DNA from 4 places in the Agrobacterium sp. fls2-241-TYG-188a genome. Region 2 is predicted to be linked to each of the others. Evidence: predicted binding sites of a transcription regulator. Region 2 holds the regulator's gene; each other region holds the start of a gene.
What was found. The regulator LexA, encoded in region 2, represses DNA repair genes until DNA is damaged. The targets are predictions, from matches to a motif close to TGTTCNNNNTGTGTTCNG.

Region 1 (3,092 bases), on a different contig from region 2:
AAAGCCCAAGCCGCGTGGTGGCGGCAACCAGCGTGAATTTTGACAGATCGATCTTCACCGAGCGCGCCGCAGGGCCTTCGCCGATGATGAGGTCCAGCTGGAAATCTTCCATTGCCGGATAGAGAATTTCCTCGACGGCGGGGCTCAGCCGGTGGATTTCGTCGATGAACAGAACATCGCGCTCTTCCAGATTGGTCAAAAGCGCGGCCAGATCTCCCGCCTTGGCGATGACCGGCCCTGACGTGGACTTGAAATTCACGCCCAATTCCTTGGCCATGATCTGCGCCAGCGTCGTCTTGCCGAGACCGGGCGGGCCGACGAACAGCACATGGTCCAGCGCCTCGCCACGGTTCTTTGCCGCTTCGATGAAAATCTTCAGATTGGCGCGCGCCTCAGCCTGGCCGGTAAAATCATCCAGCGTCTGTGGCCGCAACGTCGTGTCGATATCCTCGCCGCGCTTTTCTGAAGAAATCAACCGTGCCGCGTCGCTCATGTCAGACATTCCATCATATGGCATTCCATTGTGTCAGCCGTTGCAGACATCTTGCTGATCACCTTGACGTCACGGTCTTCCGAAACACTATGGCGAAAAAGCGCTCTCACCTTTTAAAATCCGGTCGAAAATAGCATTGGCGTCATCACCGTGAAAGCTCCTTCAGGCCCAGCCGGATGAGCTTGGCGCTATCACCGCCCTCGCCGCCATTCTTCAGCGCCGCAGCAACGGCATTGGCCGCCTGGTCGCGCGAGTAGCCAAGATTGGTCAGCGCCGAAACGGCATCGGCGACGGGGGCTGATGCAACGCCCTCGCCCAGTTCCTGCTTGAGACCGATGGAGGCGGAGGCTTCACCGGCAAAGGCGGGCGCCTTGTTGCGCAGTTCGGTGACGATACGCACCGCCACCTTTGGCCCCACGCCCGGCGCGCGCGATACGACGACCTTGTCCTGAAGCGCGATCGCATTGGCAAGCTCTGACGGAGACAGGGTCGACAGCACCGCCAGCGCCACCTTGGAGCCCACGCCCTGCACGCTTTGCAGCAGGTTGAACCATTCCCGTTCCAGCGCGCTCATGAAGCCGAAAAGCTTCAGCTGGTCCTCGCGCACATAGGTTTCGATAAAGAGAACCACCGCCTCGCCGACCGATCCCAGCCGCGAAAGCGTGCGGGCCGAGCAATGCGCCACGTAACACACGCCATGCACATCGACGAGAACATAGTCATCGCCGATTTCATCGATGGTGCCCTTGAGTTTTCCGATCATCGTAACGTCCGTAAAAAGAGAAAATCAGCCCGCCGCCAGCACGCGCCGCATACGCTCGCCTGCCCGGTTGTGGGCGTGGCAGATGGCAATGGCAAGAGCGTCCGCCGCATCATTGCCCTTGAATTCGGCCTTCGGCATCAAAATCTTCAGCATCATGTGGATTTGCTGCTTCTCGCCGTGTCCCACACCGATCACCGCCTTCTTGACGGCATTGGGCGCATATTCGGCAACCGGCAGCCCGGCACGCGCGGGAACCAGCATGGCAATGCCGCGCGCCTGGCCGAGTTTCAGCGTCGCCACGGCGTCCTTATTGACGAAGGTCTGCTCGACAGCGGCCTCATGCGGCTGGTGTGAATGCACGATCTCCGAGAGCCCGTCATGCAGCTGGCAAAGCCGCGATGCCAGATCCATGTCGCCGTCCGACGTGACAGTGCCGGAGGCCACGAAACGCAGGCTGTTGCCCATGGTTTCAATGATGCCCCAGCCCATTCGCCTCAGCCCTGGATCAATCCCGATAATTCGAATCGCATTCTGCATGGTTTACCCTATCCTTGAGCAGCGAAACCTGCCAGCGATAAGTGAACAAAACGACAACATTGCAGATTTATCCCGCTCCGCGCCTGTCCGCCGCCAAGGGCGGGTCGCTACAGTTTTTCTGATCCTTGCATCAATTCGACGCGACTGGACTGGCAAACGTCGCTGCAGAACTTACATCGGGGAAAAGCTGAAATTCCAATAGGAGCGTCCGATGATCCCTTTTTCCATACTCGATCTGTCGCCCATTGGTGAAGGCGAGAGCGTCAGCACTGCTCTTGAGAATTCACGCCTTATGGCGGTGAAGGCAGAAGAACAGGGCTTTGAACGGATTTGGCTGGCAGAGCATCACGGTATGCCCGGCATTGCCAGTGCCGCAACCGCACTCGTCATTGCCCATGTCGGCGCTGCAACCAAACACATCCGCGTTGGCTCAGGCGGCATCATGCTGCCCAACCATTCGCCGCTCGTCATTGCCGAACAGTTCGGCACGCTGGCAGCCCTTTTGCCGGGCCGTGTTGACCTTGGCCTTGGCCGCGCACCGGGAACAGATATGCGCACCGCGCGCGCTCTGCGCCGCAGCCTGGATTCAGGCGCAGAGAACTTCCCGCATGACATCGTGGAATTGCAGCGTTATCTCGGCGCGCCGGAGCCGGATCAGGCCATCCTGTCGGTCCCGGGAATGGATAGCAATGTGCCGATCTGGCTGCTGGGCTCCAGCGTCTACAGCGCGCATCTGGCCGCGGCACTTGGCCTGCCCTACTCCTTCGCCTCGCATTTTGCACCGGATATGCTGATGGATGCCATCGCCATTTACCGCGAACGCTTCCAGCCATCGGCTACCCTGCAAAAGCCCTATGTCATGGTCGGTGTCATGGGCGTCGGCGCTGATACGGACGAGGAGGCCAATTACCTCTTCACCTCCGCCCAGCAGCAATTCGTGAACCTGCGCAAAAATGTCCGCACCCAGTTCCCCCTGCCGGTAAAAAGCATGGATGGTCTCTGGAGCGACATGGAGCGCATGACGGTAGATCACACGCTCAGATACGCCGTCGTGGGTTCGCACGCCACAGTCGAGCGCAAACTGGCGGATTTCCTGTCGGAAACCGGAGCAGATGAACTGATCATTTCCATGCCCGTCCACAGCATCGAAAAACGTCTGCGCTCCGTAGAAGTCTTTGCCGATGTCCGTGGCGGGCTTAAGCTCGCGGCTTGATCTGATCTTGATAGAAAACCCGGCGCATCCGCTGCCGGGGCCGCCGCCTCCCGAGCGCCCTCCTCCGTCATTCAGCCCGCTCCGTC
Region 2 (3,092 bases):
TAAGATTGTTCTGGACGCTCATCTTCACTCCTCGAAGGCAAATATCGCGCCTTGACCGGGCGCTCGCTGAACCAGCAGTCGAGAGCCTTTGCGCGTGTATTCCACGCCATTAGCAGCAAGAAACGACTCTGTCACGGCGAGATCAGCGACGGAAAAGACGACTGCGGCACCGAAAAGGCCAGTGATGCTCTCCTGCTCGGCCCCATCAAACTCTTCTGCAACCGTCTGCGCATGCGCGATGCGGATGACCGCGCCGGGCGTAAGAAAGCTGAGGTTTCCCGTTGAGTCGGCTGCTGCCGACACACCAAAAGCTGCGTCCACCAATGGCGCAAAGGCGTCCGGTCGGTCTGAGCGCAGGGTTATTTCGCGCAGGCCAGTCGCTCCATTTTTGTGAGCTGTGAGGTAGGACCGTTTTGCGGAAAAAGCGTTGACACGCTCACAGGTGAAAAGGAACAGATTTCCGTCATCCTTTTCCGCCGCAAAAGCCAGGCGAAAGCTCGCTTCAGATCGGCTTCCGTCCGGCAATGTTACCGGTCGACTGAACGAAAATGCGTCGCCGCCGGAAAGTCCAGCCTCAACGAAGCTATGATGATCAGCATCTGCGTCGTGCGTTTTTCCGGCGACTGCGGAAAACCCCTGCTGCCCGTATCGCTTTCGAAAGACTTCATCGCGTCGAACAAAGGCGTTGCCTTCTGCGCAAGCCCTGGAATATTGCGCGGCGTCTCCGATTGCCAGGGGTTCGAGATACTGCCCCTCTTTGAGAAAGACACAGGCATTTTTGGTGCCGAAGGGGTGCCTTGCATCTGCAGCAACCGTAAAGCCCAGCGCCAAGAGACGCGCCCGTGCTTGGCCGAGGTCTGCAACGGGCATTACGATATGATCGATTTCACGCGCCATGAGGGGTCCTTCCGCTTCGTCGGCATGGGCATTCCACTGTTGCAAGCCGCATGTTTTATGGCCGGGCAAGATAATGGATGTAAATTGTCACAAGCACACTGATTTTTAAGGGATTGCAGAACACATATGGAACATATAGTGTTCGTTCTGTATTTGTTTCGCGAATCTTCGCCTCGAATCTCTAAGGGTGTTACTCCATGCTCACGCGCAAACAGCAGGAATTGCTACTGTTCATTCATGAGAGAATGAAAGAGTCTGGCGTGCCGCCTTCCTTCGATGAGATGAAGGACGCACTTGATCTGGCATCGAAATCAGGAATCCACCGCCTGATCACCGCGCTCGAAGAGCGAGGCTTTATTCGTCGGCTACCGAATCGGGCGCGTGCGCTTGAAGTCATCAAGCTGCCTGAGTCCTACACGCCTGCCAGCAAGCCTCAACGTGGCTTCTCGCCGAGCGTCATCGAAGGTAGCCTTGGCAAAACCAAACCGGCTGAGCCAGCACCCCTGCCGGTCGCGTCGAATGATTCGAACTCGGTCAGCGTCCCTGTCATGGGCCGCATCGCCGCGGGTGTTCCCATTTCGGCCATTCAGAACAACACGCATGACGTCGTTGTGCCAATCGACATGATTGGTGCGGGCGAACATTACGCGCTTGAAGTCAAAGGCGATTCGATGATCGAAGCCGGGATTTTTGATGGCGACACGGTCATTATCCGCGATGTCAGCACGGCAAATCCGGGAGATATCATTGTTGCATTGGTGGATGATGAAGAAGCCACATTGAAGCGCTTTCGTCGCAAGGGCGCGTCGATCGCGCTTGAGGCTGCGAACCCTGCCTATGAGACCCGGATTTTTGGACCGGACCGCGTCAAAATTCAGGGCAAGCTCGTCGGCCTTATTCGCCGCTATCACTGACCGGTGACTTTTCTTATGCGTGGAGGTAGCGGTCGCCTTGGCCGCTGCCCTTTGCAGTGCCTGTCTAGAGAAAAGATACGCGGACATCGAACTCCTGTCCGATATCAACAGGTCTTGGACACCAGAAGCGCCGGTTTTTGCGTCCTTATATGTAGCTGGCTCACTAGTTTCAGGTTGCGCTTGGAAGTTCGTCACCTTGCGAGCCTGAAGCTGGGCATTGCTCTTACCGGTTTAGCCATTCTAGCAGTCGACTGGCAGGCAATCATGCTGTCCAGCGTCGCGCTCCCTCCTGCATGACACATCAAATATTTTGAAGAGGCCTATCTTCGAAACGGTCTGTATCAAATGGCTCGTCTCAGCTAGCACGGGAGTTCGTAACGGAGGGCAGCGATATGTACGATCTTTATATAGCCAACAAGAATTACTCCTCCTGGTCGTTGCGTCCATGGGTGTTGATGCGGACGCTGGACATCGGTTTCAAAGAAAGCCTATTTCCTTTCGGCAATTCAGCGAAGGACTTCTCAGCGTTTTCGCCCACTGCCAAAGTTCCCTGCCTTGTTGACGGTGATCTCACCGTATGGGATTCGCTCGCCATTGCAGAATATCTGGCTGAACGACATAGCGGTGGGTGGGCAGACAATGCTGCCGCTCGCGCCTGGTCTCGATCAGCTGCTGCGGAAATGCACTCGGGTTTCCAGGCGCTGCGCAACGAGCATCCCATGAGTGTCGGCCTTCGCATTCGCCCAGCTTCCATGAGCGCATCGCTGCAAAAGGACATCGCGCGTATCGACGCTCTCTGGCAGCAGGGTCTGAAGTCCTTTGGTGGCCCATTCCTGGCGGGTAGCACGTTCACGGCCGTGGATGCATTTTTCTGCCCGGTCGCTTTCCGCTTTCAGACGTACGGAACAGTGCTTTCTGCGGAGTCCACGGAGTACAAGGACCGTCTTCTCTCACTGCCTGCAATGCAGGAGTGGCAAGAGGCGGCGCTTCTGGAGACATGGCGCGACGGCGATCATGAGGAAGAGGCGAAAGCAGTCGGAGAGATATTGGCTGATCTTCGTCTGTCAGGGAATTCGTAAGCGGCAGGTGTCGTTCACAGCTTTCATCGCTCAGCTGAAAGCAATGCAGCGATATGCTCTGGCAAGGTGGCGTCATAGGTTTTGCTGCGCCACTGGTAGCTGCGGTGAGCGGTCCATGGTCGCTCGATGCCGTCCAACGCCGCTTTGGCGCTGTAGCGGGGGGCTCCCTCCCCGCCAAACCAGATTTCCATCGAGCCGGTGC
Region 3 (3,092 bases), on a different contig from region 2:
TGTCGGCAATGGCTGCACGCGCGGCAAAGCCGATGCCGTGCAGACGGTTTATCATGCCTGTCAGCATGAGGTGTTCATTGCCATGCAGATGGTCTGCACCCGTCGTATCCAGCACAAGGCCGGCAGGTGGATCAGGCGAAACGATGGGCGCGTAAATTCGCAGGAACCACAGGGCAAGATCACGCAGTGCTCTTGCATCTTCGGCTGCCTTCAGTTCCTCCACGATCAGGCCGGAAACGATAGCCTGCGCCTTGCTGGCCGGCATGCCGAGACGCAGGCCCGCAGCAGAGGCCGCCGCATCCTGCGCCATCACGACACGGCGGTTGCCCTGGCGGCCAATCATGACGACGGGCTGGTCAACCGGTGGCGCCTGCTTGCCAAGCGCCCTGCGGTATCGATCCGTCGACCATGTCGGCAGGTAAAGCGAGACGACCCTTTGCATCACAGGCTTCCACTTCAAAATCGGCACATTCACCGCCACGACAGCGCACAAGCTCCAGAAACCAGCGCGCCCTCCCAACCCCCCGCACGGGCAGCGGTGTGGATGGGCGAACAGAAACACGCCAGCGCGTAACCGCGGCCGTTGGTTGTCCGAACTCGGCTGCACCGGAGGGATGCCGCCAGCGGCGGATCGCAAGGCCGACGACGCCGGAGCTTTCTGCGGCCAGTTGCAGACGCCGCGACATGTTCATCGGCAGTTTCGACATCTCGCCAATGACCGCACCGAAGCCGTTGCAACGCAGCCCCTCTTCAAAACAATCCAGCACGCCTTTCTCATCGCGGCATTCCACCATGATCAGCCGGTTTTGCGACAGCCCGGCCTGAGCCAGCGCCGGCATGAACAGATCAGGCCTTGTCACACACCACAGGATCTTGCCTTTGACACGTGCCGCGATGCCGGCTGAAAACAGGGCTGAAGCAGCACCGTCTACCGCACCGTTTCCACCACCGCTCACCTCATGCAGGCTACCGAGCTTGAGGCCCCCACCCGGCAAATGATTATCGATCGGGGGAATGCCAAAGGGCAGGATTTCATGATGGCGGGCCGGACCGTGCGTGATCCGCTCCAGCCTTTCCCGCAATTCCTCGACAACAAGCTGTTCGGCGCGTTTATGCATGACACAAGACTTTTCAAGACATTCACGCTAAAAGATATAACTGTTCACTTTTTGTTCCAATTTCAGCAAAGAGTCAACAAGAGTCATGGAAGAGTCTGTGGAGGAACTTAAATGAGGAATTACGGACCGGCCACGGGCCGCATCTCGACCTGCGATAATAGCCCTGCCCTTGCCGGTGCCCGCCGCGGCAGGGTCAGCTTGCCTGCTGCGTAGTACAAGAGGAATGTACCGACCTGATAGGGATATGTGACATCGATCTCAACGAAAGACCGCACCACAAACAGTGCACAGAGAGCAAAGAGGACCAATCCTTGAGGATCGTTCTTCTTGACGAGAATGGATCGCAGATGCCCTAGGAGGGTCCCATAAAGCAGGATCAACAGCAATATCAGTCCAACAAAGCCGTTCTCCACCACCGTTTCGATATAGGTATTGTGGAAGTGGAATCCGCTGCGGGTGGTGATGAAGAAATCATCCCACAGGCGTTCGGCATCAAAAAAGCCGACGACCCAGAAGCCTTGATATCCTACGCCGAGAATGGGTGCGTCTTTGGCCGCTTCGATGCCCTGCTGCCAAAGATAGGTACGCCCTGTCAGGGTGGAATCCTTGCCAAATATGCCAAGCACAGCATCGAGCAGACCAAATTGCAGCGACGCCACAACGAGAAGAGCCCCCACACCGACGAGCGCCAGAAATATCATCTTGCGATTGGCAGGAGACAACATGCCCATGGGCATGAAGCCTATGATGAGGGCAACCACTGCGACTGTGGTGATAACCGACGTCGCCGATTGCGATGCCAGCAGGCAATAGGCCGAGATGAGACCAGCGACGCCCGCAACGCCCAGCCAGAGAATGTCACGCTGACGCAGCACCAGCACGGACGACACTGCAAAGATCACGCCCAGTGACGCAAAGAAGCCAAGCTGGTTTTTGGAGGAGAAGGCGCCGACAAAGCTGACGGTCCCGTCCAAAGCATCGAAGAGATAGAGTCCGAAAAGCAGGGAATAGAGAAGCACCAGGACGATGCCAATCAGCGCGCCGCGTGTGAGCGTCGTAATCGAGATCACTCTCATGGCGATCAGGGCGCAAACAATATGCGTTAGGTACTGAATGGACGCGCGCATCGTAACGGACATGGCATCCGACCAGAAACTGGACAGAACGGCCAGAATGCCGAAAGCGAAAATCCAGAGATATCTGGTGTAGTTGCCAAGTACCCGACGGTAATCCACCACGACGAGCGGAAACCACATGGCGTAATAGGCAAGAATGGAAACCTGACCGAATTTGGACGAATAGGCAAAGACGAAGAACGACAGCGCGACTGCCGCCGTTCCGTAAAGGCCGTTTTTATTCGGATCGATCAAGGCCGATTTGGCAATCCGCATCTTGGCCTCACTGCATCAGAACATCTGATGACACCTTGATTACGTCGCCAGGCTGGATCGGCGTGTTTTCATCAGCCTTGATTTCCTTCGCCTTGCCATCCTCTTCACGCACGATGACGTAGTTGATGCTGGCAGATTTGCCCGAAGGATCGAAGCGTAGCGCCTCGGCAGATTGCGCCAGAGCTTCAGACATCAGTTCCCGGCTGGTGCCAAGCTGCAGGTTCAGCTTCTGCAGTTCGGCCTCGGTATCCTGCAATTCCTTGGAACGCTGGGCGTCCCAATCGTTGCGCAGGTTGATTTCGTCCTGGGTCGCCTTGTTGATATCCTGCTTGGCGCGCAGCGCCGACGTATCGATATCGAGAAGGGTGGATTCCACTTCTGCGGCACGTTCCTCGGCTGAGATCCGACGTTGTGCAAGCGCGAGACCCTGTTCATTCAGCCGGTTGACCTTTTCACGGTCCTCATTGGCCAGCTGCAACTGTCTGTTTTGAGTTTCGGCCTTTTTCTGAAGGGATTCGACTTCTGTTTCCAAAAGCTGCCGGAGATCCGTCAAGGCTTTCAACTGAAGCGTATAGCGCTCCGT
Region 4 (3,092 bases), on a different contig from region 2:
TCCAGTTTCTGGTCGGATGCCATGTCCGTTACGATGCGCGCGTCCATTCAGTACCTAACGCATATTGTTTGCGCCCTGATCGCCATGAGAGTGATCTCGATTACGACGCTCACACGCGGCGCGCTGATTGGCATCGTCCTGGTGCTTCTCTATTCCCTGCTTTTCGGACTCTATCTCTTCGATGCTTTGGACGGGACCGTCAGCTTTGTCGGCGCCTTCTCCTCCAAAAACCAGCTTGGCTTCTTTGCGTCACTGGGCGTGATCTTTGCAGTGTCGTCCGTGCTGGTGCTGCGTCAGCGTGACATTCTCTGGCTGGGCGTTGCGGGCGTCGCTGGTCTCATCTCGGCCTATTGCCTGCTGGCATCGCAATCGGCGACGTCGGTTATCACCACAGTCGCAGTGGTTGCCCTCATCATAGGCTTCATGCCCATGGGCATGTTGTCTCCTGCCAATCGCAAGATGATATTTCTGGCGCTCGTCGGTGTGGGGGCTCTTCTCGTTGTGGCGTCGCTGCAATTTGGTCTGCTCGATGCTGTGCTTGGCATATTTGGCAAGGATTCCACCCTGACAGGGCGTACCTATCTTTGGCAGCAGGGCATCGAAGCGGCCAAAGACGCACCCATTCTCGGCGTAGGATATCAAGGCTTCTGGGTCGTCGGCTTTTTTGATGCCGAACGCCTGTGGGATGATTTCTTCATCACCACCCGCAGCGGATTCCACTTCCACAATACCTATATCGAAACGGTGGTGGAGAACGGCTTTGTTGGACTGATATTGCTGTTGATCCTGCTTTATGGGACCCTCCTAGGGCATCTGCGATCCATTCTCGTCAAGAAGAACGATCCTCAAGGATTGGTCCTCTTTGCTCTCTGTGCACTGTTTGTGGTGCGGTCTTTCGTTGAGATCGATGTCACATATCCCTATCAGGTCGGTACATTCCTCTTGTACTACGCAGCAGGCAAGCTGACCCTGCCGCGGCGGGCACCGGCAAGGGCAGGGCTATTATCGCAGGTCGAGATGCGGCCCGTGGCCGGTCCGTAATTCCTCATTTAAGTTCCTCCACAGACTCTTCCATGACTCTTGTTGACTCTTTGCTGAAATTGGAACAAAAAGTGAACAGTTATATCTTTTAGCGTGAATGTCTTGAAAAGTCTTGTGTCATGCATAAACGCGCCGAACAGCTTGTTGTCGAGGAATTGCGGGAAAGGCTGGAGCGGATCACGCACGGTCCGGCCCGCCATCATGAAATCCTGCCCTTTGGCATTCCCCCGATCGATAATCATTTGCCGGGTGGGGGCCTCAAGCTCGGTAGCCTGCATGAGGTGAGCGGTGGTGGAAACGGTGCGGTAGACGGTGCTGCTTCAGCCCTGTTTTCAGCCGGCATCGCGGCACGTGTCAAAGGCAAGATCCTGTGGTGTGTGACAAGGCCTGATCTGTTCATGCCGGCGCTGGCTCAGGCCGGGCTGTCGCAAAACCGGCTGATCATGGTGGAATGCCGCGATGAGAAAGGCGTGCTGGATTGTTTTGAAGAGGGGCTGCGTTGCAACGGCTTCGGTGCGGTCATTGGCGAGATGTCGAAACTGCCGATGAACATGTCGCGGCGTCTGCAACTGGCCGCAGAAAGCTCCGGCGTCGTCGGCCTTGCGATCCGCCGCTGGCGGCATCCCTCCGGTGCAGCCGAGTTCGGACAACCAACGGCCGCGGTTACGCGCTGGCGTGTTTCTGTTCGCCCATCCACACCGCTGCCCGTGCGGGGGGTTGGGAGGGCGCGCTGGTTTCTGGAGCTTGTGCGCTGTCGTGGCGGTGAATGTGCCGATTTTGAAGTGGAAGCCTGTGATGCAAAGGGTCGTCTCGCTTTACCTGCCGACATGGTCGACGGATCGATACCGCAGGGCGCTTGGCAAGCAGGCGCCACCGGTTGACCAGCCCGTCGTCATGATTGGCCGCCAGGGCAACCGCCGTGTCGTGATGGCGCAGGATGCGGCGGCCTCTGCTGCGGGCCTGCGTCTCGGCATGCCGGCCAGCAAGGCGCAGGCTATCGTTTCCGGCCTGATCGTGGAGGAACTGAAGGCAGCCGAAGATGCAAGAGCACTGCGTGATCTTGCCCTGTGGTTCCTGCGAATTTACGCGCCCATCGTTTCGCCTGATCCACCTGCCGGCCTTGTGCTGGATACGACGGGTGCAGACCATCTGCATGGCAATGAACACCTCATGCTGACAGGCATGATAAACCGTCTGCACGGCATCGGCTTTGCCGCGCGTGCAGCCATTGCCGACAGTTGGGGTGCCGCCCATGCCCTTGCCCGCTTCGGGCGGGATCAGATCACCATCGTGCCGGAACATGGTGCCGGTCAAGCAATCGCACATCTTCCTTTGGCTGCACTTCGCCTTGAAGACAGGATAATAAGAGATTTGAAAGTGCTTGGTTTTCGCACGGTCACGGAACTGATGACGACCGCGCGCGCGCCGCTGACCCTGCGGTTCGGACCGGAAGTGGGGCGCAGGCTGGATCAGGCCCACGGTTTTCTGTCGGAACCGATAGAGCCTGTGCGCGTGCCGGAACTTGTCGAAGCATTCCGCTTCTTTGCAGAGCCCATTTCTGCTGCCGAAACCATTGCCCGCTATACCGAAAAACTGGTCCGCCAGCTCTGTCAGGATCTGGAAAAGCGTGGGCTGGGTGCGCGCCGTGTGGATCTTTTGCTGCATCGTGTCGATAGCGGCTTGCAAGCCATTCGCGCCGGAACGTCCAGGCCGGTTCGTGATGTCAAACAGTTGACGCGCCTGTTGGCGGACCGGATCGATACCATCAATCCCGGCTTCGGCATCGAGAAAATGGTTCTGACGGCAACCCATGCGGAAGCGCTTGTGGTGGGGCAGACCCGCTCCACGCTGCTGGATGACGCAAGGGCCGATATCGGAGAAACGGTCGATGTCATCATCAATCGCGGCCACCGGGTCTATCGTTACGCCGCCGTGGCGAGCGACGTGCCGGAGCGTTCCGTTCAGAAAGTTTCCGTTCAGGCTACCGATGATTGTCTTGGCTGGCCGGATCACTGGCCGCGACCGGTACGGCTTCTTGCCAGGCCTGAGCC

Region 1: ruvC (crossover junction endodeoxyribonuclease RuvC) is a predicted target of LexA. The motif match lies at 1,835-1,852, and genes of this name have one in related genera.
Region 3: QRN85_RS04590 (ImuA family protein) is a predicted target of LexA. The motif match lies at 1,160-1,177, and genes of this name have one in related genera.
Region 4: QRN85_RS02255 (ImuA family protein) is a predicted target of LexA. The motif match lies at 1,102-1,119, and genes of this name have one in related genera.

What each region holds. Positions count from the first base shown of each region.
Region 1 covers NZ_JARVRD010000003.1:520,079-523,170, forward strand. Annotated here, with positions in the region: gene ruvB (Holliday junction branch migration DNA helicase RuvB) at 1-493, opposite strand, end outside; gene ruvA (Holliday junction branch migration protein RuvA) at 639-1,256, opposite strand; gene ruvC (crossover junction endodeoxyribonuclease RuvC) at 1,281-1,793, opposite strand; gene QRN85_RS16470 (LLM class flavin-dependent oxidoreductase) at 2,005-3,006, shown strand.
Region 2 covers NZ_JARVRD010000002.1:1,182,023-1,185,114, reverse strand. Annotated here, with positions in the region: gene kdsA (3-deoxy-8-phosphooctulonate synthase) at 1-22, opposite strand, end outside; gene QRN85_RS12465 (VOC family protein) at 25-897, opposite strand; gene lexA (transcriptional repressor LexA) at 1,095-1,811, shown strand; gene QRN85_RS12455 (glutathione S-transferase family protein) at 2,204-2,890, shown strand; gene QRN85_RS12450 (ComEC/Rec2 family competence protein) at 2,914-3,092, opposite strand, start outside.
Region 3 covers NZ_JARVRD010000001.1:1,069,540-1,072,631, forward strand. Annotated here, with positions in the region: gene QRN85_RS04585 (Y-family DNA polymerase) at 1-442, opposite strand, end outside; gene QRN85_RS04590 (ImuA family protein) at 357-1,118, opposite strand; gene QRN85_RS04595 (O-antigen ligase family protein) at 1,238-2,509, opposite strand; gene QRN85_RS04600 (polysaccharide biosynthesis/export family protein) at 2,517-3,092, opposite strand, start outside.
Region 4 covers NZ_JARVRD010000001.1:524,178-527,269, forward strand. Annotated here, with positions in the region: gene QRN85_RS02250 (O-antigen ligase family protein) at 1-1,041, shown strand, start outside; gene QRN85_RS02255 (ImuA family protein) at 1,161-1,922, shown strand; gene QRN85_RS02260 (Y-family DNA polymerase) at 1,837-3,092, shown strand, end outside.